DNA from 4 places in the Micromonospora sp. CNZ322 genome. Region 4 is predicted to be linked to each of the others. Evidence: riboswitches for the same ligand, from Rfam matches in the RefSeq annotation. Region 4 holds a riboswitch; each other region holds the start of a gene.
The links. Region 4 has a riboswitch for cobalamin ahead of cobN (cobaltochelatase subunit CobN). Riboswitches for the same ligand answer to the same signal wherever they lie in the genome.

Region 1 (5,004 bases), on a different contig from region 4:
ATGCGCGCCGAAGTCGCGCGCCAGGTCGGCGGAGGTCTCCAGTGCGGTCAGGTACAGCTCCTCGCTGATCAGGGTGGACAGCTCCCGCGCGGCCGGCGAGTCGAACGGCAGCCGCAGCGCGAAGAAGACGTCCTGGAGGCCCATCAGCCCGAGTCCGACCGGCCGCCAGCGGGGGTTGCTCGCCGCCGCCTGCGCGGTCGGGTAGTAGTTGATGTCGATGACCCGGTCGAGGAAGGTCACCGCGGTCCGCACCGTGGCGCGTAGTCGCTCCCAGTCGATGCCGCCGTCGGTGAGATGGGCGGCGAGGTTCACCGAGCCGAGGTTGCACACGGCGGTCTCGGTGTCACTGGACACCTCGACGATCTCGGTGCAGAGGTTCGACAGATGCACCACGTTGCCGGGCTCGGCGGTCTGGTTGCAGAGCCGGTTGGCGGCGTCCTTGAAGGTCATCCAGCCGTTGCCGGTCTGGGCGAGGGTCCGCATCATCTTCCCGTACAGCTCCCGTGCCGGGACCTGTCGTACGTAGCGACAGTGCGCCTCGGCCTCCCGGTACGCGGCGTCGAACCGCTCCCCCCACAGGTCGGGCAGCTCGGGCACCTCGTGCGGGTCGAACAGCGACCACAGCTCGTCGGCCTCGACCCGGCGCATGAACTCGTCCGGGATCCAGTTGGCCAGGTTGAGGTTGTGGGTACGTCGGGCGTCCTCGCCGGTGTTGTCCCGCAGTTGCAGGAACTCCTCGATGTCCGGGTGCCACGGCTCCAGATAGACGCAGGCCGCGCCCTTGCGCCGGCCACCCTGGTTCACCGCGGCGACGCTCGCGTCCAGCGTGCGCAGCCACGGCACGATCCCGTTGGACTGCCCGTTCGTGCCCCGGATCAGCGCGCCCCGGGAGCGGACCCGGGAGTACGCGATGCCGATGCCACCGGCGAACTTGGACAGGTTGGCGACCTGGGCGTACCGCTGGTAGATCGAGTCCAGCTCGTCGAGCGGGGAGTCGACCAGGTAGCAGGAGGACATCTGGGTGTGCCGGGTGCCGGAGTTGAACAAGGTCGGTGAGCTGGGCAGGTAGGCCAGGCTGGACATCAGCCGGTAGAAGTCGACCGCCTCGTCGGCCGTCCGGGACAGACCGCAGGCCACCCGCAGCAGCCAGTACTGGGGGGTCTCCAGCACCAGTCGGCTGGTGGGGTGGCGCAGCAGGTAGCGGTCGTACACGGTGCGCAGGCCGAAGTACTCGAACCGGCGGTCGCCGTCCGGGTCGATGGCGTGGTCGAGGGTCGCGGCGTGCGCGGCGACGAACGCGGCGGTGTCGTCACCGATCAGGCCCTCGGCGTGGCCGACCCGGATCGCCGCGCTGAACGAGGTGATGCCCTGTCGACGCACCTCCTTGTCGACGTAACCGGCCAGCAGCCGCGCGGCGAGGCGCGAGTACTGCGGCTCCTCACCGATCATCTCGGCCGCGGTCTGGATGGACAGCCGGTCCAGTTCGGCAGTGGTCGCGCCGTCGTAGAGGCCGCTGATGGTACGGGTGGCCACCCGCATCGGGTCGACGTCGGTCAGGTCGTCGGCCCACCGTTCAACCGCTCGGACGATCTTGTTCACGTCCACGGGTTCGGTGCCGCCGTCGCGCTTGCGGACCTGCATCGGCGTCCGCCGCACTGTCGCGTCGCCGCTGGTCGGGACTACCTCGGTGACTGTCACCACTCGCTCCTCGGAGTTCGAGACCTGGTGGCCCGGACGCGAGGGGACAGACACCAACGGACGCCACGCCAGCCCGGCGTGGGTCAGGGGGCGTCAGCCGTCCCACGCGGCCTCGGACCGCCGCCCACCCGGGTACGGGTACGCGGCGCGCTGGCAGGTCTTCGGACTCGCGGGCACGACCGGTGTCGCCGGTCTCCTACTGGCCGTCGCTTCCCAGGCCGATTGGTGGCCCAGTGCTGTTGACGGCGGTCGTTCCCACTCACCGCTGCGGGACAGTCCCGGATTTCCACCGGGTTCCCTGTTGCCTCGACCACCCCGGATGAGCGGCCGAACCAGCTGCGCTCGACACCATATATAGGGACGCAGCCGTTGTCACACCCCACATGTCGTTCTCGGGCGTGTCGGTGCCGACTCGGTGACCACCGTCACCACCCCGGCCGGCCACGCCAGGCCGACCGACGCCCGGCACCGGAGACGGGCTCTTCGGGCGGGTGTCGACAGTCGACAGAGATTTGACGTATCGAGACCAGGGTGGCGCAGGCCGCACTCATACGCCACCGTCAATGCCCCGTGATGGGATGGAACATCCAATCTCCACGGACCGCCACTCCCGCCACCTTCACCCGTCAACCGGCATGATGGGCGGCAAGGCGGATCAGCACGGCGAGGCAAACATCATATGTCTGCGGGCCTGCGATGATCGACATCGTTGACGCGCCGGAGCGGCCCTCCGTATACTCCCAGTGATCATCTGATCTTTAGCCTAGCCGGGCGAGGAGCGCATGCCGCAGATCACCGCCGTCACCGTCGAAGACGTCCGCTTCCCCACCTCCCTGACCGCTGACGGGTCAGACGCCATGAACAAGGACGGCGACTACTCGGCGGCCTACGTCGTCCTGCACACCGACGGCGTCGACGGCGTGGGCGCGCCACTCGCAGGGCACGGCCTGACCTTCACCATCGGTCGAGGCAACGACATCGTCGCGGCGGCGGCGGTCCACCAGGCACAGCTCCTGGTGGGCCTGGACGTGGCGACGATGGCAGCGGACATGGGCGCGGTCTACCGCCTCCTCACCTCCGACTCGCAACTGCGCTGGCTCGGCCCCGAGAAGGGCGTCGTCCACCTGTCCCTGGCCGCCGTGCTGAACGCATCGTGGGACCTGGTCGCCCGGCTCGCCGACAAGCCGCTGTGGCGGCTGCTCGTCGACATGTCCCCCGAGCAACTCGTCGACATCGCGGACCTGCGCTACCTCTCCGACGCGCTGACCCGCGACGAGGCACTGGCCATCCTGCGGGCCAAGGAGGGCACGAAGGCCGCCCGCCTCGCCGAGCTCGACCGGACCGGCTACCCCGCCTACACCACATCCGCGGGTTGGCTCGGCTACGGCGACGACAAGCTGCGCCGGCTCTGTCAGGAAGCGGTGGACACCGGCTACGGCTACGTCAAGCTCAAGGTGGGCGCCAACCTCGACGACGACATCCGCCGATGCGCGATCGCGCGCGAGATCCTCGGGCCGGATCGCAACCTGATGATCGACGCCAACCAGGTGTGGGACGTCGGTCAGGCCATCGAGTGGGTCACCGCCCTCGCCCAGTTCACGCCACTGTGGATCGAGGAGCCGACCAGCCCCGACGACATCCTGGGCCACGCGGCCGTCCGCCGCGCCGTCGCGCCGATCGGCGTCGCCACCGGCGAACACTGCCACAACCGGGTGATGTTCAAGCAGCTGTTCCAGGCCGAGGCCATCGACTTCTGCCAGCTCGACACCGGCAGGTTGGCCAGCATCAACGAGATCGTCGCCGTGCTGCTGCTCGCCGCGAAGTTCGACGTCCCGGTGTGCCCGCACGCCGGCGGTGTCGGGCTGTGCGAGATGGTCCAACACGTGTCGGTGCTCGACTACGTCGCGATCTCGGGGGACCTCACCAACCGGGTCACCGAGTTCGTCGACCACCTGCACGAGCACTTCACCGATCCCTGCATCATCCGGGACACCGGTTCCGGCAGCGGATACGTCCTGCCCAGCCAGCCCGGCTACTCCACCCGGATGCGTCAGGAGTCGGTGGCGCTCTACCGGTTTCCCGACGGCCACTACTGGGCGGCGACAGACCCGACTACCGTGTCATCTCCGGAGGCGGCGTACGTGATCGCGGGTGGGAAGGCCACCCCCGCCGGCCGCTAGGGGGGTCGGTCATGTCTCGCACTGACGAAGTGGTCAACGGCATCAAGCGGATGATCCTCGAAGGGCAGTTCAGGCCCGGGGACCGGCTGCCCATCGAGAAGGACCTCGCCGAGCAGCTCGGTGTCTCGCGGGGGTCCCTGCGCGAGGGGATGTCGGCCCTGTCGATCCTCGGCATCGTCAACATCCGCCAGGGCGACGGCACCTACGTCACCAACCTCGACGCGCCACAACTGCTGGCCCCGATGGGTTTCGTGGTGGACTTCCAGGGCCAGGGCGACCCCCGCCACATCCACACCGTTCGCCGTCTGCTGGAGTGCGAGGCCGCCTGCCTGGCGGCGACCAGGATCACCGACGAGGCCCTGACCCAGGCGGGTGACCTGCTCGACGAGGCGGCCCGGTTGATCGGCCAGTCACCGCCGGACCACGAGCGGATCATGGAGATCGACATCGCCTTTCACCGGATCATCGCGGTGCACGCCGAGAATCCGGTGCTGGTCGGCCTGATCGAAGCCTTCGCCGGGCGCACCATCCGTGGCCGGCTCTGGCGGAGTCTGCACGAGGAGGGCGCGGACCTGCGGACCCATGACGAACACGTGGCGATCCTGAAGGCCCTCGTGGCGCGCGACCCGGAGCGGGCGCGCACCCGGATGGCCAACCACCTGATCGGCGTGGAGGAGTCGTTGCAGGGGTTACCCGACGACGCTGACGCCAGCATCGAGACGGCCCGGTCGTGACGGCCGATCCTCACGGCTGCACGTCGAGCAGCCCCTCGTCGTACAACGCCGTCCAGAGCTGATCCGGGACGTCGACAGCAGATCGACGCAGGGTTTCGGTCACCTGGGCCTCGTCGCGCATGCCGACCACCGTCGAGACCACGGCCGGGTGACGACGGACGAACGCCAACGCCGCCTGGGGCAGCGTGACGCCGTACATCTGACAGACCCGCGCTATCCGGCGGGCCTGATCAATCACCTCTGCCGGCGCCTGCCGGTAGTCGTAGACGGCGTCGGTCGGCGGCATGTCCCGGGCCAGCAGCCCGGAGTTGTAGACGCCGGCGACCACCACGCCGACGTGGCGGGCCTGCGCGAGGGGCAGCAGGTCGGTCAGGGCGCCCTGCTCCAGCAGG
Region 2 (5,004 bases), on a different contig from region 4:
ACCCACACCATCGAGGAGCCGACCCGCCTCGGCTCCGCGCCCGGCGCCACCCCGCGCGCCAACAGCACCCTTCTGGTGCTGTACCTGTCGCTGGGCGGCCTGGCGTTCGCGGTGCTCCAGTCGCTGGTGGCGCCCGCGCTGTCGACCATCGGAAGGGACCTGGGCGTCTCGACCGGAGACATCAGCTGGGTGCTCACGGCGTACCTGTTGGCCGCCTCGGTGCTGACGCCCATTCTCGGACGTCTCGGTGACATGATCGGCAAGCGTCGGGTCCTCATCGGCGTCCTCGCGGCCCTGGCCGCGGGCACCCTGCTCGCCGCCCTGGCCCCCAACCTGACAGTGCTGATCGTCGCGCGGGCGCTACAGGGAGCCGCCGGAGCGATCCTGCCGTTGTCGATCGGCATCGTCCGCGACCAACTGCCCCGGGAGAAGGTCGGCGTCACCGTCGGCCTGCTGTCGGCGATCTTCGGGGTCGGCGCCGGTGTCGGCATCGTGGCCGCGGGCCCGATCGTGGAGCACCTGTCGTGGCACTGGCTGTTCTGGCTGCCGCTGGTCCTCGTCGTCGTCGCGCTGCTCGGAGCCATCTTCGGAATGCCCGAGTCGCGGGTCCGCACGCCCGGGCGGCTCGACATGCTCGGCGCGGCCATCCTGTCGGTCTCGCTGGTCTCGCTGCTGCTGGCCGTGAGCAAGGGGCAGGGCTGGGGCTGGACCGAGCCGAAGACAATCGGCCTGTTCCTGCTCGGCGCGGTCGCGATGGTGGTGTTCGTCCGGGTCGAGCTACGCGTACGCGAGCCGCTCATCGACATGCGCCTGATGCGGATTCGCGGTGTCTGGGCCACCGACCTCGTCGCCCTGATCCTCGGTTTCGCGATGTTCGGGACGTTCGTGCTGGTGCCGACCCTGTTGCAACTTCCCGCCGCCACCGGGTACGGGTTCGGCAAGACGGTGTCCCAGGCGGGCCTGTTCCTGCTGCCCACCGTTCTGATGATGGTGGTCTTCGGTCCCCTCGCGGGCCTGCTGGACCGTCGCTTCGGTCCCAAGGTTCCGATGTTCCTCGGCACTGTCGCGGTCGTCGTCGCATTCGCGCTGCCGGCTCTCGCGCACGGCGCGACCTGGCAGGTGCTGCTCTCCGGGGTGCTCACCGGCGCCGGCATCGGCCTGGCGTTCGCGGCGATGTCCAACGCCATCATCGAGAGCGTCCCGGCGGGGCAGACCGGCGAGGCGAGCGGCGTCAACACCATCGCCCGCACCATCGGCAGCAGCATCGGCGCGGCGGTCGTGGCGGCCGTCATCACGTCGAACAGCACCCCTACGGGGCTGCCCACCGACGCGGCGTTCACCGCCGGCTTCTGGGTGTGCGCGGGCGTCGCGGTCCTGGCCGTCTTCGCGGCACTCGCCCTGCCCTCGGCGCGTCGCCGTCACGAACAGGCCGTCGCCGCCGGTGTCGACGACCTTCCGCCCGAGCCGGTCGAGCTGCACCTGCCCCACCGGCACCACTGAGCAGGCGGCTGACAGTCGCCGAACGAGCGCAGGCCGTGTCCACTCCTGGTGGCCACGGCCTGCGCCGTTCGGTTCGACCTCAACCTGCTCGCGGTGCGCTGAGGCGGAGCTGCCAGCGCGCACCCCGGCTGGTGAGCCGGACGACGGCCAGGGGCTCCACGTCCACCTGCCGGTACGTCGCCATCGGAAGACCGAGGGCGTGCACCACCGCGACCCGGATCACCAGTGGGTGGGTGACCGCGATGACGCGTCCACCGGCTTCCTGCTGCTCGTCCAGCCAGCCGCCGACCCGATCCCGCACGGCCGTGACGGACTCACCGCCGTGCGGCGCAGACTCCGGTGCGGACAGCCAGTCGTGCAGCGCCTGCGGCTGCGATTCAGCGATCTCCTCCAGCGACCGTCCGGACCAGTCCCCGTAGTCACAGTCGGCCAACGCGGTCTCGATCGTCGGCAGCAGGCCGAAGGCGTCGGCGGTCTGTCGGGCGGCCACCGCGGGGCTGGACAGGCAGGTGGCGTTGACGCCGAGGGGCCCGCGCCGGTCTGCGCCCGCCTGGGCCTGGGCGAGTGCGGCACGCAGGCCACCCTCGTCCAGGCCGTCGTCGGCGCCGCCGAAGCGGGCCCGGCGCAGAGCGGCGGTGTGACCGTGGGCGACCAGCCGAAGGCTGGTGCCGGTCACGTGCTCGGCAGTGCGGTGCCGGCCCGGTGACGCCGCTCGTGGTGCATCAGGGCCGCGAACAGCAGGCCGATGCCGGTCCAGAGCACGACCTGGGTGCCGAGCGAGGCCAGTCGGAAACTCCACAGCAGGGTCGCCGGGAAGTCCGCCGGAACCTCCTGGAAGGACGGCATCACCACGTACGACACTGCCGTGACCAGCAGGAACCCGCCCGTGGCCCCGGCGGCGCGCAGCCACGTCGGCGCCTGGGCACCGACCGACCGGTAGCCCAGCGAGCCGGCCCACACGGCCACCAGCCCGAGCACCACCATCAACAGGTAGGTGACGGTCCGTTGGTTGATGGTGGCCGGGTCGCCGACCGCCGGCGGGTTCGCCGGGTACTTGACGAACGGCACGATCACCGCGCCGAGCAGCGCCGCGCCGGCCAGCAGCAGACCCGCCCGCCCGTCGTCGTCGCCGCGACGCCGCCGGGACAGCAGGACGTACGCCGTGGCCAGCAGGCCACCCATCGCGGCCCCGAACAGGCCGGTGGCCAGGAACAGACCGCCGCGCTGACCCGTCCGGCCGACCAGGGCGTCCTCGTGATCGTGCGCACCGGCGGCGGGCTCACCGTGCGTCGCCGCCTCCTCGATGGCGATGGCTGCCTCGACGTGCGGTTCGCCAGCGACGTACGCGAACGCCCCGGCCAGCAGGCCGGCGATCAGGCCGGCCAGCAGCCCGCGGACGAGGACGGCGAGGAACGGGGGAGCGGCGGTGGTGTTCAGTGGCACGGGACGCCCAGCAGGTGCCGGCCGTCGTGCATCAGCTCGTGCAGGTACATGCCGCTGCGCGACACCGCCCCCTGGTCGAAGGCGACGAGGTACGCCAGCAGGGTGAGCACGGCAACGGTCGCCAGAACCGTCCACATTAGACGGACACTGCCAGCGGGATGCATTACCGGCTGGCTGGAAGCGGAGCTAGACATGAATACACGAACCTCCCCAGGGATGACGCGTCCCCATCGCAAGGCTGCGGACGACCGAGCGTCCTGGCTCGCGGCCCCCAGTTGTGGTTGGGGACCGCTCACAGTGGCGCGACCGCGCCGGATTCACACCGGCTTCCCTCGCGTCGCCGCAGATAGTGGGTCGACGGTAGCGGTGCCGCCTCGGGCGGTCAACCCGGACCCCGGGCACCGAACGCGGCACCCACCGGTCGGTCAACGAGCCGACCGAGCCGCAGGGTGCCGGCGGATTCGTCAGACCAAAAGGCGACACTGCCGCAAGCCGGTCGTAGCGCGCGTTCCGCGACTCGTGAACACTCTGTTACCGCTAACATGGTCAACCTGCCAGATCGGCTCTGTGGCTCCGGGTCGACCCGGAGGGTTTCGATCAGCGGCGGGGCGGGGTGCAGAGTGGACGAACACACAGGACGGGGCCGGTGACGACCGGCGAGGTTGCGCGACGACAGGGCATCGTCGACGCGCATCATCACCTCTGGGTCCGGGCGCGGCACCCACAGCCCTGGATCGACCCGCACACCATGGCCGCGATCGACGACGACTTCACGCCGGTCGAGCTCGCCCCGGCGACCCGGGCCGCCGGGGTCACCCAGACCGTGGTCGTCCAGTCCGTCGCCGTTCGGTCGGAGACGCCCGAGCTGCTCGGCATCGCGGCCGACGACCCCCTCATCGCCGGGGTCGTCGGCTGGGTCGACCTCACCGCCGCCGATGTCGACCGTCGCCTCGCCCGACTACGCAGGGCCCGCGGCGGCGAACGGCTGGTCGGGATCCGCCACCTGGTCCAGTCCGAACCCGACCCGACCTATCTCGACCGCGCCGACGTGCGGCACGGCATCGCCGCGGTCGGTGCCGCCGGCCTCGCCTTCGACCTCCTGGTGCGCCATCATCAGCTGCCGGCGGCCGCCCGGCTCGTCCGCGACCTGCCCCAGGTGCGGTTCGTCCTGGACCACCTCGGCAAGCCCCCGCTCGGGCGCGCCGATCTCGGTGACTGGCAGCGCGACCTGCTGGCGCTAGCGGCCGAGCCCAACACGACGGCGAAGCTCTCCGGCCTGGTGACCGAGGTGGACGGCCAGTCCTGGACGACAGCCGACCTGCGGCCCGCAGTCGAGCACGCCCTGGACGTGTTCGGCCCGGATCGGCTGATGTTCGGCTCGGACTGGCCGGTGTGCCTGCTCGCCACCTCGTACACCCGCTGGGTCACCGTCCTCGGTGACCTGCTGGACCCGCTGTCGGACGACGAGCGGGCCGCGATCTGGCGCCAGACCGCCAGCCGGGTCTACCGGCTGGCCCCGTCCTGAGAGGGCAGCGCCTTCCCAACTGGGGACATAGCATGTTATCGATAACACGCTGACGGCGGCAGCGATGTCGATGTGGTCGGACGTATGCCTTCGGGGGTGCAAGTAACGATGGCAAAACATGCTTGCAAGACCTTGGCAACATACGTGAATGCGTGGCAAGGTAACGCCTGATCGTGGGAAACATCCGACCTATCCCCAAGGGGTGTGTGGCCATCTAGCCGCACCACCGTCCGAGCGGGGTCGGTCGCTCACAGGCGTTCGGCTCGTCGGCGGGTCCCCGTCGGACGCCGGCGCCGCGCTTGGGGAGGTCAGGTCCGACGATGAGTAGCGCCGAGGCAACCGCCGGCACGCAGCGCGGCGAACTCAGCGACTGGTTCCGGGAACGGATCTCCCACGCCGTCTCCGAGTTCACCGCCGCGACCGCGCTGGTCGTCCTGTTCATCGCCTTGACCTTCGCGAGTCCCTACTTCCTGACAGCGGACAACCTCTTCAACATCGGCGCCCAGACGGCGGTGATCGCCATCATCGCCACGGCC
Region 3 (5,004 bases), on a different contig from region 4:
GGCAGCAGCCCGAGTTCGGCCTCGGTGTCGGCCAACGCGGGCCGACCCTGGGTCAGCCGGGCGGCGTCGTCGGTGAGCAACCGCAACATCCGGCCCAGCGCGGCCCGGTCGACGCCGGCCCGCAAAGTGAAGGCCACGAACGACGCGTGCGCCTGCGGTTCGGTGGCCACCCCGGCCTGCCGGGCGCCGTGGAACGGCTCGACCAGGCCGCCGACGGTCGCCGCCAGCGTCGCGTCGGCGGCGGTCGCCGACGGCGGCCCGGTCCTCCCCGCAGGGGTGGCGGAGATCGTGGCACCGCCGGCCAGTGCTCCGCCGGCGGCCAGTGCTCCGCCGGCGGCCAGTGCTCCGCCGGTGAGCAGGCCACGCCTGCTCACCGGTCGGACCTGTGGTGTCTGGGTCACGATGCCGGGCTCATGCTCATCTCCGGCGTGGCGCTCATGCCGGTCATCGGTTCGCCGTGCCCGGGGGCGTAGCTCTCCTGCGCGCCGGTGAACGGCTTGGCCATAGCGCGGAACTGTTGGGTCTTGCCGTCGGCGAAGGTCAGGGTGACTGTCAACTCGTCGCCGGCCTGAACGGGCTTGGTGAGGTTCATCAGCATGAGGTGGTCGCCGCCGGGCTCCAGAGCGTGCGAGCTCCTGGCCTTGATCACGATGCCGCCCTGCTTCTGCCGCATGACCATCTTGCCGTCCTTCACGGCCATCTCGTGCAGCTCCATCGGCGACAGGGGGTCGTGGCACTCGTCACCGTGACATCGGTGTCGCCGTCGTTGACCAGGGTCCCGAAGGCCGCCGTCATGCCCTTGTCGGCCGCCTTCACCCAGGGGTCACGAATGCCGAGCACACCAGCGTCCGGGTTGGCCGAGGCCGAGGCCGAGGCCGACGCGGACGGGCCCGCCTGCGCTGTCGACGGAGAGTCGGACGAGCCGCAGCCGGCGACGCCCACCGTCAGGATCGCGGCAGCGAGCACGGCGGCCGAGCGGCGGCGTGAAGCGTTTGGGCTGGTGGTGCGCATGTGTTCTTCCTCCGATGGTTGCTGCTGGGAGGTTGGTCGGCCGCAGCTCGGAGAAAGTTCCGGACTCAGGGAACGTTGATCGTGAACTCCCCGGTGTGCACAGTGCCGGCGACCTGGAAGTCGAAGAAGGCCCGGTACCGGCCCGAACTCGGCGCGGTCAGCCAGAACTTGACCGTCCCGTCGACCAGCTCCTGCTCGGGGTGGACGTGCACGTAGCCGAGATCACCCTCACGAACGACGACCAGGTGCCCGTACGCGCCCAGGTATCGCTTCAACTGCGCCGGGACCGTCGGGTCGGCGCTGACCTGGAAGTGGATCGGCGCCGTCACCCCCACCGTCGGGGAGCCGGTCATCGACACCGTGTACGGGCCAGCCGTCGCCTGCGCCTGAGCGGGCGGCAGCGCGGTCGGGCTGTGCGCGCCGGGCACCGTGTGGTCGACGCCCAGCACGAGAGGCTGCTGCTTGCCGTCGGCCGCGGTGACGGAGAAGTCGGCGAAGACGCGGTAGCCGCCGGGTCGGGCCAGCGTCAGGGGGACGCTCCAGGTGCCGTCGGGTGCCATCGTCGGGTGCAGGTGCTGGTAGCCGGACAGGTCGCGGCCCACCACGATCAGGTGCAACGGCTTGTCGTGGACGACAGCGAAGCGGGTCGCCGCCTGCCGGTCGGTCCCGACGATGCGGAACCGGTAGTCCGCGCGTACACCAGGCGGTTGGGACCGCTCCAGCGGTTGCAGGGTGTACCCGCCGGCGCTGACCGTCGTCCCGGTCGCCAGCGTCGCGCCCGTCGCGTCGTCACCCCGATGCGTGTGCGGCCCCGTACCGGCCGGGTGTTGGTGCCCGTCGGTCGCCGAGCCCACCTGGCCCGAGTCGGGCGGTCCACCGGCTGACGGTCGTGCGTTGCCGGTCGCCGGGCTCTCGTCGGCGGTGCCGATACGGGCCAACCCGAACCCGGCCAACAGGGCCACCACCAGACCACCGACGAACAGCGCCAGGTGGGTGTTGCTCAACCGGGACCCAGGCGTCGCGGCGGCCAGGTCCGTGTCGGGCCGTGGTCCGGAGTCGACCGCCGGCTCGCCGTCCGTGCTGGCGAGGGCCTTGGTCACCTGATCGGTGGGCGTCGGATCGACAGCAACGCCCGTGCGGGCCGTGACGACCGTGTTGCCCTTGCGCTCCGCCGGCACGGTGGCGGGCCGCTGCTTGTCGCTCGCGGTACGCGCGACGACGCCGCTCGCCGCGCCGACCTTGCCCCCGCCGGTCTTGCCCTCGCCGACCTTGCCGCCGACGGTATTGCCAGTGCCGGTCCTGTTCATGGCACGGGCGCCACCGCCGCGTCGACCGGAGGTCGCCGCCGAGGTACGGCCCCGGCCGGTGGGTGTGCCGCCGGATCGGCGACGCCAGACGACGAACCCCGCCATCGCTCCGACCGCCGCGACCGCCGCCGCCCAGCCGGCCCAGGCCGGTGCCCCAGGACCGCTCTCCTCGGTCGACCCGGTCGGCGGGGCCGCCGCAGCCGGCGGGGTCGACGGATCGTCCGCGGTGGTCGGCACCGCCGAGGCCTGCCCGGACGTGTTGTGCTGCTCGGTGGCGGCCACCAGCGCCGGGTCCGGTTGGGTCGACGGCGGGCTCCATCCCTTCGGCGCTGCCGTCACCCGCCCGTCGTAGCGGAAGGTCAGGGTGCCCCGCACGGTGTCGCCGTCCGAGGCGACCGACAGGTAGCTCACCGAGTACTGACCCTTGGCGGGCAGGTGGGCGACGGACACCACCGCGGGGAACCCCGTGGTGTACTCGCGTGGCTCGAACTGTCCGTTGACCAGGAAGTACTCGCGCACCGGCTTGTCCAGCGGCTTCGGCTCCCCCTGCGACCAGCCGTTGTCGACACGGGTGCCGCCCGGGGCGGTGATCGTGAAGAACGCGTTGGCGGCAGCCTTCTCGGTGAAGTAAAGCTGCACCGACGTCAACGGCTCGCGCACTGTGGCGCCGCTCGCCGGTGTGGACATGGCCAAGGTCCCGTGAGCTGCGGCGGGTTGGGCGGACGCGAGGAGGGCGACCGCCGAGGCGAGGAGGAGTGCGAGGAGGCCCGAGACCACCCGCCCGCAAGTCTGGGGGAGACGACGCATCTGGATATCCTCACCCTCGCGAGACTTTTTTCAAGAGGTGGCGATCTTCTTCCTCAGACGACAAAAGTTGACGATGAGGCCATCCGCCGCCCCGGCGGGACGCCCCGGGTGGACACATTCCCTGGCCAGCTATGCTCGCCGGCGGCGCTGGTTCGCCCCGTCGTGACCGGCTGGGCGTCGTAAGAGGGAACCCGGTGGAAATCCGGGGCTGCCCCGCAGCGGTGAGTGGGAACGACCGCCGTCATCAGCACTGGGCCAGTGGCCTGGGAAGCGACGGCCAGTAGGGGACCGGCGCGACCGGTCAGGCCCGCGAGTCCGAAGACCTGCCGGCACCGCGTACACAACCGTGTGCGCTGCCGTCGGCCTCGCGGGTGGGCTGAGCGGGTGACGGGTCGTGCGTGTGGCGCACGGCCAGGTCCTCGTCAGCGTGTGTCCGCGACCCGGCGGTGTGGTTTCCCGAGGGACGGACTACCGCTGTGCACGACACCACCACGATCGCCGGCCGAGCGCCGTCGGCGTCGCACCTGACCCTTTCGCAGATCATGGACCAGCACCACACCAACCTGATGGGTACGGTGCACGGCGGCCGGATCCTCAACCTCATCGACTCCGTCGCCGGTGTGGTCGCCGCCCGGCACTCCGACGGACCGGCGGTGACCGCCGCCATCGACGAGACGGCGTTCCTCCGCGCGGTGCGCGTCGGTGACGTCGTGCACGTCGACGCCCGGATCACCTGGGCCGGCCGCAGCTCGATGGAGGTGGCGGTCAAGGTGACCGCCGACCGGTGGGACCGGGCGGTGCCGCCCACCGACGTGGCAACCGCCCACCTGGTCATGGTCGCCATCGACGACGACGGCCAGCCTCGTACCGTGCCGCCGCTGCTGCCGGAGACCGATGGGGACCGGCGACGGTACCGGGAGGCGGAGATCCGCCGGAAGCACCGACTGGCGCTGCGGCGGGCGCTCCTCGACGGTGCCGAAGACGACTGACCCGTGCGCGGTCCGCCCGTGGCGGCGCTGGCGCGGTCCGAGGAACCCGCCCCGCCGCCTATCCGGTCGGATAGCGTCCACGTGAAGCCTCGATCACGGAGAGTGTGGATGGTTATGCGCGCTGCGGTGCTGCGGGAGTTCGACGTTCCGCTGACGGTCGAGGAAATCGGCGATCCCACCCCCGGGCCCGGCCAGGTGCTGGTGCGGATCGTCGCCAGCGGGGTCAACCCGCTCGACACGAAGATCCAGGCTGGAAAGGCCGCGCACGCGCGGGTCGAGCTGCCCGCGGTGCTCGGCCTGGACCTTGCCGGCGTCGTCGCGGCGGTCGGCGCGGACGTGACCGGATTCGAGCCGGGAGACGAGGTGTACGGGCTGTGCGGGGGCGTGGGCGACCTCCAGGGTTCGCTTGCCGAGTACGCCGCAGTAGACGCCCGGCTGCTGGCCCGCAAGCCGAACACCCTCTCGATGCGGGAGGCCGCCGCGCTGCCACTGGCGGCGATCACCTCCTGGGAGGGGCTCGTCGACCGGGCCGGGGTCCGCGCCGGGCAGAAGGTGCTGGTGCACGGCGGTGCCGGCGGTGTCGGATACGTGGGCGTGCAACTGGCCCAGGCGCGGGGCGCCGAGGCGTACGCCACGGGCGGGCCGGCGAGCATGCGGGTGATCGAGAGCCTGGGCGCCGTGCCGATCGACTACACCACGAGCACTGTCGAGGAGTACGTCGAGAGGTACACCGGCGGCGAGGGGTTCGACATCGTCATGGACAACGTCGGCGGCGCGACGCTCGACGCCTCGTTCGCGGCGGTGCGCACCTACCACGGGCACGTCGTCAGCGCGCTGGGCTGGGGCTCACACTCGCTCGCCCCGCTGTCGTTCCGAGGCGCGACCTACTC
Region 4 (5,004 bases):
TCTCCTCGGCCGGTTCGTCCAGGGCGGCGACCCGCCGGACGGCGTCGTCGAGCAGCGCCACCACGTGCGGAAACGCGTCGCGGAAGAACCCTGAGATGCGCACTGTGACGTCGACGCGCGGGCGGCCCAGCTCGGCGGTCGGCACCACCTCGATGCCGGTCACCCGCCGGGACCGGTCGTCCCAGACCGGCCGGCAGCCCAGCAGCGCGAGCACCTCGGCGATGTCGTCGCCCTGGGTCCGCATCGCGCTGGTGCCCCACACTGTCAACCCCACCGAGCGGGGGTACGCCCCGGTGTCGGCGAGGTGCCGGGCCAGCAGCGAGTCGGCGAGGGCCACCCCGACGTCCCAGGCGTTGCGGCTGGGGATGGCCTTCGGGTCGACGGAGTAGAAGTTGCGGCCGGTGGGCAGCACGTTGACAAGGCCGCGGGTGGGTGAGCCGGACGGGCCGGGCGGCACGAACCTCCCGTCCAGCGCCCCGAGTGTGTTGGTCAGCTCGTCGGTGGTCCGGTCCAGTCGGGGCACCAGCTCGGTGGCGGCGAAGTGCAGGACCGCGGCGACGTCCGGGATCGACCGACCGGTCACCTCGGTCACCACGGCGTCAACCGTGTCCACTGCCCAGTCCAGGGTCTCCATGCCCACGACCAGCCGCCGCGCGAGGGCCTCGATGAGGTCGATCGCGTCGGCGGCGGTGCCGGCCGGCCCGTCCACCACGTCGGTCAGCGCCGCAGGCAGTGCCAGTCGCTGTCCCGGCGACGCGAGCAGCTCCTGCTCGTCGAGGGAGTACGCGACGGCGAGGGCCTGTCGCAGGCCGGGCAGGGCCCGGGCGCCGCCCCAGATCTGTGGTGCGCGCAGCACCGCCAGGACCAGGTTGACCCGGGGCTCACCGGTGGGCGCGTCGGCGAGGATGTGCAGCCCGTCGCGGATCTGCACATCCTTGACCTCGCACAGGTACCCGTCGAGGTGCAGCACGAAGTCGTCGAAGTCGTCCGCGTCGGGCATCGCCTCGGCGTGCAGGTCGTGGTGCAGCTCGGCGGCGCGCACCAGGTCCCAGATCTGGGCCCGTACGGTGGGCACCTTGGCCGGATCGAGGGCCTGCACTGTCGCGTACTCGTCGAGCAGTTGTTCCAGTTTGGCCAGGTCGCCGTAGGTCTCGGCGCGGGCCATCGGCGGGACCAGGTGGTCGACGACCACGGCGTGCGCCCGCCGCTTGGCCTGGGTGCCCTCGCCGGGGTCGTTGACGATGAACGGGTACACCAGCGGCAGGTCGCCGAGGACCGCGTCGGGCGCGCAGTCCTCGGCCAGGCCGAGGCCCTTGCCGGGCAGCCACTCCAGGGTGCCGTGCTTACCGAGGTGCACCACGGCGTCCGCGCCGAAGCCGCCGTCCGCGACCGGTGCGGTCAGCCAGCGGTACGCGGCCAGGTAGTGGTGGCTGGGCGGCAGGTCCGGGTCGTGGTAGATGGCGATCGGGTTCTCCCCGAAACCGCGGGGCGGCTGGATCAGCAGCACCACGTTGCCGAAGCGCAGCCCCGCGAGCACGATGTCGCCGCCCTCGGTGTACAGCTCGCCCGGCGGCTCACCCCAGTGCTCCCGCATCCGCCCGCGCAGCTCGGCCGGGACCTCGTCGAACCAGCGCCGGTACGTCGGTCCCGGTATCCGGGCCTCGGCGGCGGCCAACTGTTCCGGGGTGAGCCACTCCACGTCGTGACCACCGGCGGCGATCAGCGCGTGGATCAGCGCGTCGCCGTCGTCGGGCGGTGGCGCGTCACCCAGGTCGTAGCCGGCCTCAACCAGCGCGGCGAACAGCCGGACCGCCGAGGCCGGGGTGTCCAACCCGACGGCGTTGCCGACCCGGGAGTGCTTGGTGGGGTACGAGCTGAGCACCACGGCGACCCGCTTGTCGGCGTGCGGCACGTACCGCAGCCGGGCGTGGCGCACCGCGAGCCCGGCGACCCGGGCGGCCCGCTCGGGATCGGCGGCGTAGACCGAGAGCCCGTCGGCGTCGATCTGCTTGAACGAGAACGGCACGGTGACGATCCGGCCGTCGAACTCGGGGATGGCCACCTGCATGGCGGCATCCAGAGGGGACAGGCCGGCGTCGCTGTCGGCCCACTGCGCGCGGGTGCTGGTGAGGCAGAGCGCCTGGATGACCGGCACGTCCAGGGCGGCCAGCGCACCGACGTCCCAGGCGTCCTCGTCGCCGCCACCGGAGGCGTCCGCGGCGACCGCGCCGCCGGCCGCGAGCACCGTGACCAGCAGCGCGTCACAGCGGGCGAAGAGTCCGAGTGGGCCGGCGCCCGCGGTCAGCCCGCGCAGCGAGCCGCAGAAGATCGGCAGCGGGTTGCCGCCCGCTTTGCGGACCGCGTCCGCGAGCACGTCGACGAAGTCGGTGTTGCCGGCGAGGGCGTGCGCCCGGTAGAAGACGATCCCCACCGTGGGCCGATCCGGGTCGGCGGGGTGTTCGCCGTGCACGCCGTACGCCGGGGTGGGCGCGGGTGCGGCGAACCCCTCCCCGGTGAGCAGCACCGTGTCGGAGAGGAACCGGGCCAACTGCCCCAGGTTGTCCGGACCGCCCTCCACCAGGTACGCCAGCGACTGGGTGACCACCCCGGACGGCACTGTGGAGATGGCCATCAGCTCCGCGTCGGGCAGCGCCTCGCCGCCGAGCACGACCGTCGGCACGCCGGTGGCGAGCACCGCGGCGAGGCCGTCCGGCCACGCCTGCCGACCGCCGAGCAGGCGTACGACGACGAGGGCGACCCCGTCGAGCAGGGCGGGCACCTCGTCGGCGGCGACCCGCGCGGGGTTGGCGAGCCGGTAGTCGGCGCCGCTGGCGCGGGCGGCCAGCAGGTCGGTGTCGGCGGTGGACAGCAGCAGGATGCGCACGGCAGGCTCCGGAAAGTGACGCCCTGGGCCCTCACGGGGGCGACCGGGGCGATTCGGGTGGGTACGGCGTCAGCCGGTACGACGGCCCGAGCGAACGGCACACCGACGCATGGGTCGGGGCCGGTCAGCGCCGGGCGATCAGCTCAGCGGTGCCGGTGGCCGGTGTCCTTGGAATGCGCTGCCTGGAGCGCAATACGACGACAATCGTCGATGAATGAGACGCCGTGCGTCATCGGGTCCTCCTCGGGTGTCCACGCCCTGGGGTACGTCCCGACGGCCGAAGTATCCTGGCTTCCGGATCGACGCTCTCCCCCGGCCTTCCAACCGCAGACACACGGCCGTGACTCACGAGGGGGGATCGCTCCCCGGTGACAGTGGCGGGACCGCGTCGGATTCGCACCGACTTCCTTCACTGCCGTCAGGCCGCGAATGCTGCCACACCGCCGCGCCGCCGGTCAACGCGGACCCCACCACCATCCGACCACGCCCACCACATTGACCTGCGAAAATATCGGCGTGCGGGTGATGCCTCTCGCCGCAACGGCGGCTGGGCGGACTGATTGACCGGCCTCGCGGAGTGGCCCGTGGCCGGGGGCGGAGTGTTCACGCGGCCCCTTTGGAGCTGATGTCGTAGACGATTCAGCCGCCTCGGCTTCCGGTCCGCGTCTCGGCTTCAGGTCCGGACGTACGGCGATGTCGCCAACGATTCAGCTCTAAAGGCGCCGAACGACACACGCCCGGGACCGAACACGCCACGCGCGACGACCGACACCGCTCGACGCCCCGATCAGCGGGCGTGGCGTTCCGGGTGGGCCCGGCTCCAGGTCCGCATCCGCTCCGGGTAGCCGGTGCGCGCCGCCTCGTACAGCGGCACCGCGTGCTTGCGGGCGATGCCCCCGGCCGCGCGGGGCGTTCCGGTACGGCGGCGGATCCACTCGCCGTCGTGGGCGATCGCCACCACAGTGGTGTCCGTCGCCGTCGTCTCCGGTTCCAGGTAGAACTCCACCCCGCGCCGAGTGGCCACGAACGCCTCCAGCGCCGCGAGGTCGTCGCGGGTCGCCTCCCGGTCCAGCTTCGTCGGGGTCGCCTCGGCACCCCGTGACCGGCGGTTGAACCAGCTCATGCCCCGCCCCTCTCCTCGACGTCCCTCCAGTGCAGCACCGGTTCCTGGCAATACGCTGCACGCCGGATGGGAGAGAGCTGACCTGCGTCGGGAAATCCTGTGGAACCCGCGGCGGGTGGGCGGTGTCATGAGTGTGATCCGAACGGAGGCTCCCCTGGACGACGAGGCGCTCGTCACCCGCGCTCGGGCAGGTGACCTGGAGGCGTACAACCTCCTGGTCGCCCGGCACACCGCGTCCGCGTACCGGACCGCGGTGCTGCTCGGCGCGGGCTCGGACTCCGAGGACGTCATCCAGGAGGCGTTCGTGAAGGCGTACCGGAAGCTGTCCCGTTACCGGGGTGACGCGTCCTTCCGGTCGTGGCTGCTCGCCATCGTCGCGAACGAGACCCGCAACCTGCACCGCTCCCGTGGCCGGCGCGACGGGCTCGTCCTGCGGGCGGCGGCAGCGGACCCGACGTCCGAGATCGCCGAGGACGACGCGGTCGGCGCGGTCCTCGCCGGGGAGCGCCGGGCGTCGCTGGTGCAGGCCCTGCGACAGTTGCCGGTACGGGACCGTGAGGTGATCGTCTGCCGGTTCTTCCTCGATCTCACCGAGGAGGAGACGGTGGCGGCTCTGGGTTGGCCCCGAGGCACTGTGAAGTCGCGGACGTCCCGGGCGCTGGCGAAGCTTCGCGGCCTGCTCGACCGTGAGGAGGTCCGGCATGGGTGACCTCGAACGGGAACTGCGCGACCTGTCCGCCTGGCTGGACACCCCCGATCCGCCCGACGTGACCGCCCGCGTCCGCGTACGACTCGGCACGCCCGCGCCACGACGGCGTCGGTGGCGGTCGCTCGCCGCGGTGGCGCTCATCGCCCTGCTGGTGGCGCTGTTGCCGCCGACGCGGGCCGCGATCGCCGACGTCGTCACGGGGCTGCTGCGCTTCGCCGGGGTCAGCATCGCCACCTCGCCCGCCCCGACGCAGCCCTCCGGCACCGCGTCGCCGTTGCCCGGGCAGCG

Region 1: linked by a shared signal. The riboswitch ahead of FB453_RS14975 (ribonucleoside-diphosphate reductase subunit alpha) and the one ahead of cobN (cobaltochelatase subunit CobN) in region 4 are both predicted to bind cobalamin.
Region 2: linked by a shared signal. The riboswitch ahead of FB453_RS15015 (CbtB domain-containing protein) and the one ahead of cobN (cobaltochelatase subunit CobN) in region 4 are both predicted to bind cobalamin.
Region 3: linked by a shared signal. The riboswitch ahead of FB453_RS25615 (acyl-CoA thioesterase) and the one ahead of cobN (cobaltochelatase subunit CobN) in region 4 are both predicted to bind cobalamin.

What each region holds. Positions count from the first base shown of each region.
Region 1 covers NZ_VITD01000005.1:216,290-221,293, forward strand. Annotated here, with positions in the region: gene FB453_RS14975 (ribonucleoside-diphosphate reductase subunit alpha) at 1-1,641, opposite strand, end outside; cobalamin riboswitch at 1,834-2,050, opposite strand; gene FB453_RS14980 (enolase C-terminal domain-like protein) at 2,481-3,878, shown strand; gene FB453_RS14985 (FadR/GntR family transcriptional regulator) at 3,890-4,612, shown strand; gene FB453_RS14990 (aldo/keto reductase) at 4,623-5,004, opposite strand, start outside.
Region 2 covers NZ_VITD01000005.1:224,631-229,634, reverse strand. Annotated here, with positions in the region: gene FB453_RS15030 (MFS transporter) at 1-1,500, shown strand, start outside; gene FB453_RS15025 (histidine phosphatase family protein) at 1,580-2,176, opposite strand; gene FB453_RS15020 (CbtA family protein) at 2,173-2,943, opposite strand; gene FB453_RS15015 (CbtB domain-containing protein) at 2,934-3,080, opposite strand; cobalamin riboswitch at 3,173-3,317, opposite strand; gene FB453_RS15010 (amidohydrolase family protein) at 3,590-4,468, shown strand; gene FB453_RS15005 (ABC transporter permease) at 4,789-5,004, shown strand, end outside.
Region 3 covers NZ_VITD01000012.1:194,803-199,806, forward strand. Annotated here, with positions in the region: gene FB453_RS25600 (Dyp-type peroxidase) at 1-401, opposite strand, end outside; partial or broken gene FB453_RS25605 (copper chaperone PCu(A)C) at 398-1,011, opposite strand; gene FB453_RS25610 (copper resistance protein CopC) at 1,077-3,125, opposite strand; cobalamin riboswitch at 3,257-3,470, shown strand; gene FB453_RS25615 (acyl-CoA thioesterase) at 3,668-4,114, shown strand; gene FB453_RS25620 (zinc-dependent alcohol dehydrogenase family protein) at 4,223-5,004, shown strand, end outside.
Region 4 covers NZ_VITD01000002.1:530,611-535,614, forward strand. Annotated here, with positions in the region: gene cobN (cobaltochelatase subunit CobN) at 1-2,884, opposite strand, end outside; cobalamin riboswitch at 3,143-3,319, opposite strand; gene FB453_RS07515 (hypothetical protein) at 3,672-4,007, opposite strand; gene FB453_RS07520 (RNA polymerase sigma factor) at 4,135-4,716, shown strand; gene FB453_RS07525 (hypothetical protein) at 4,709-5,004, shown strand, end outside.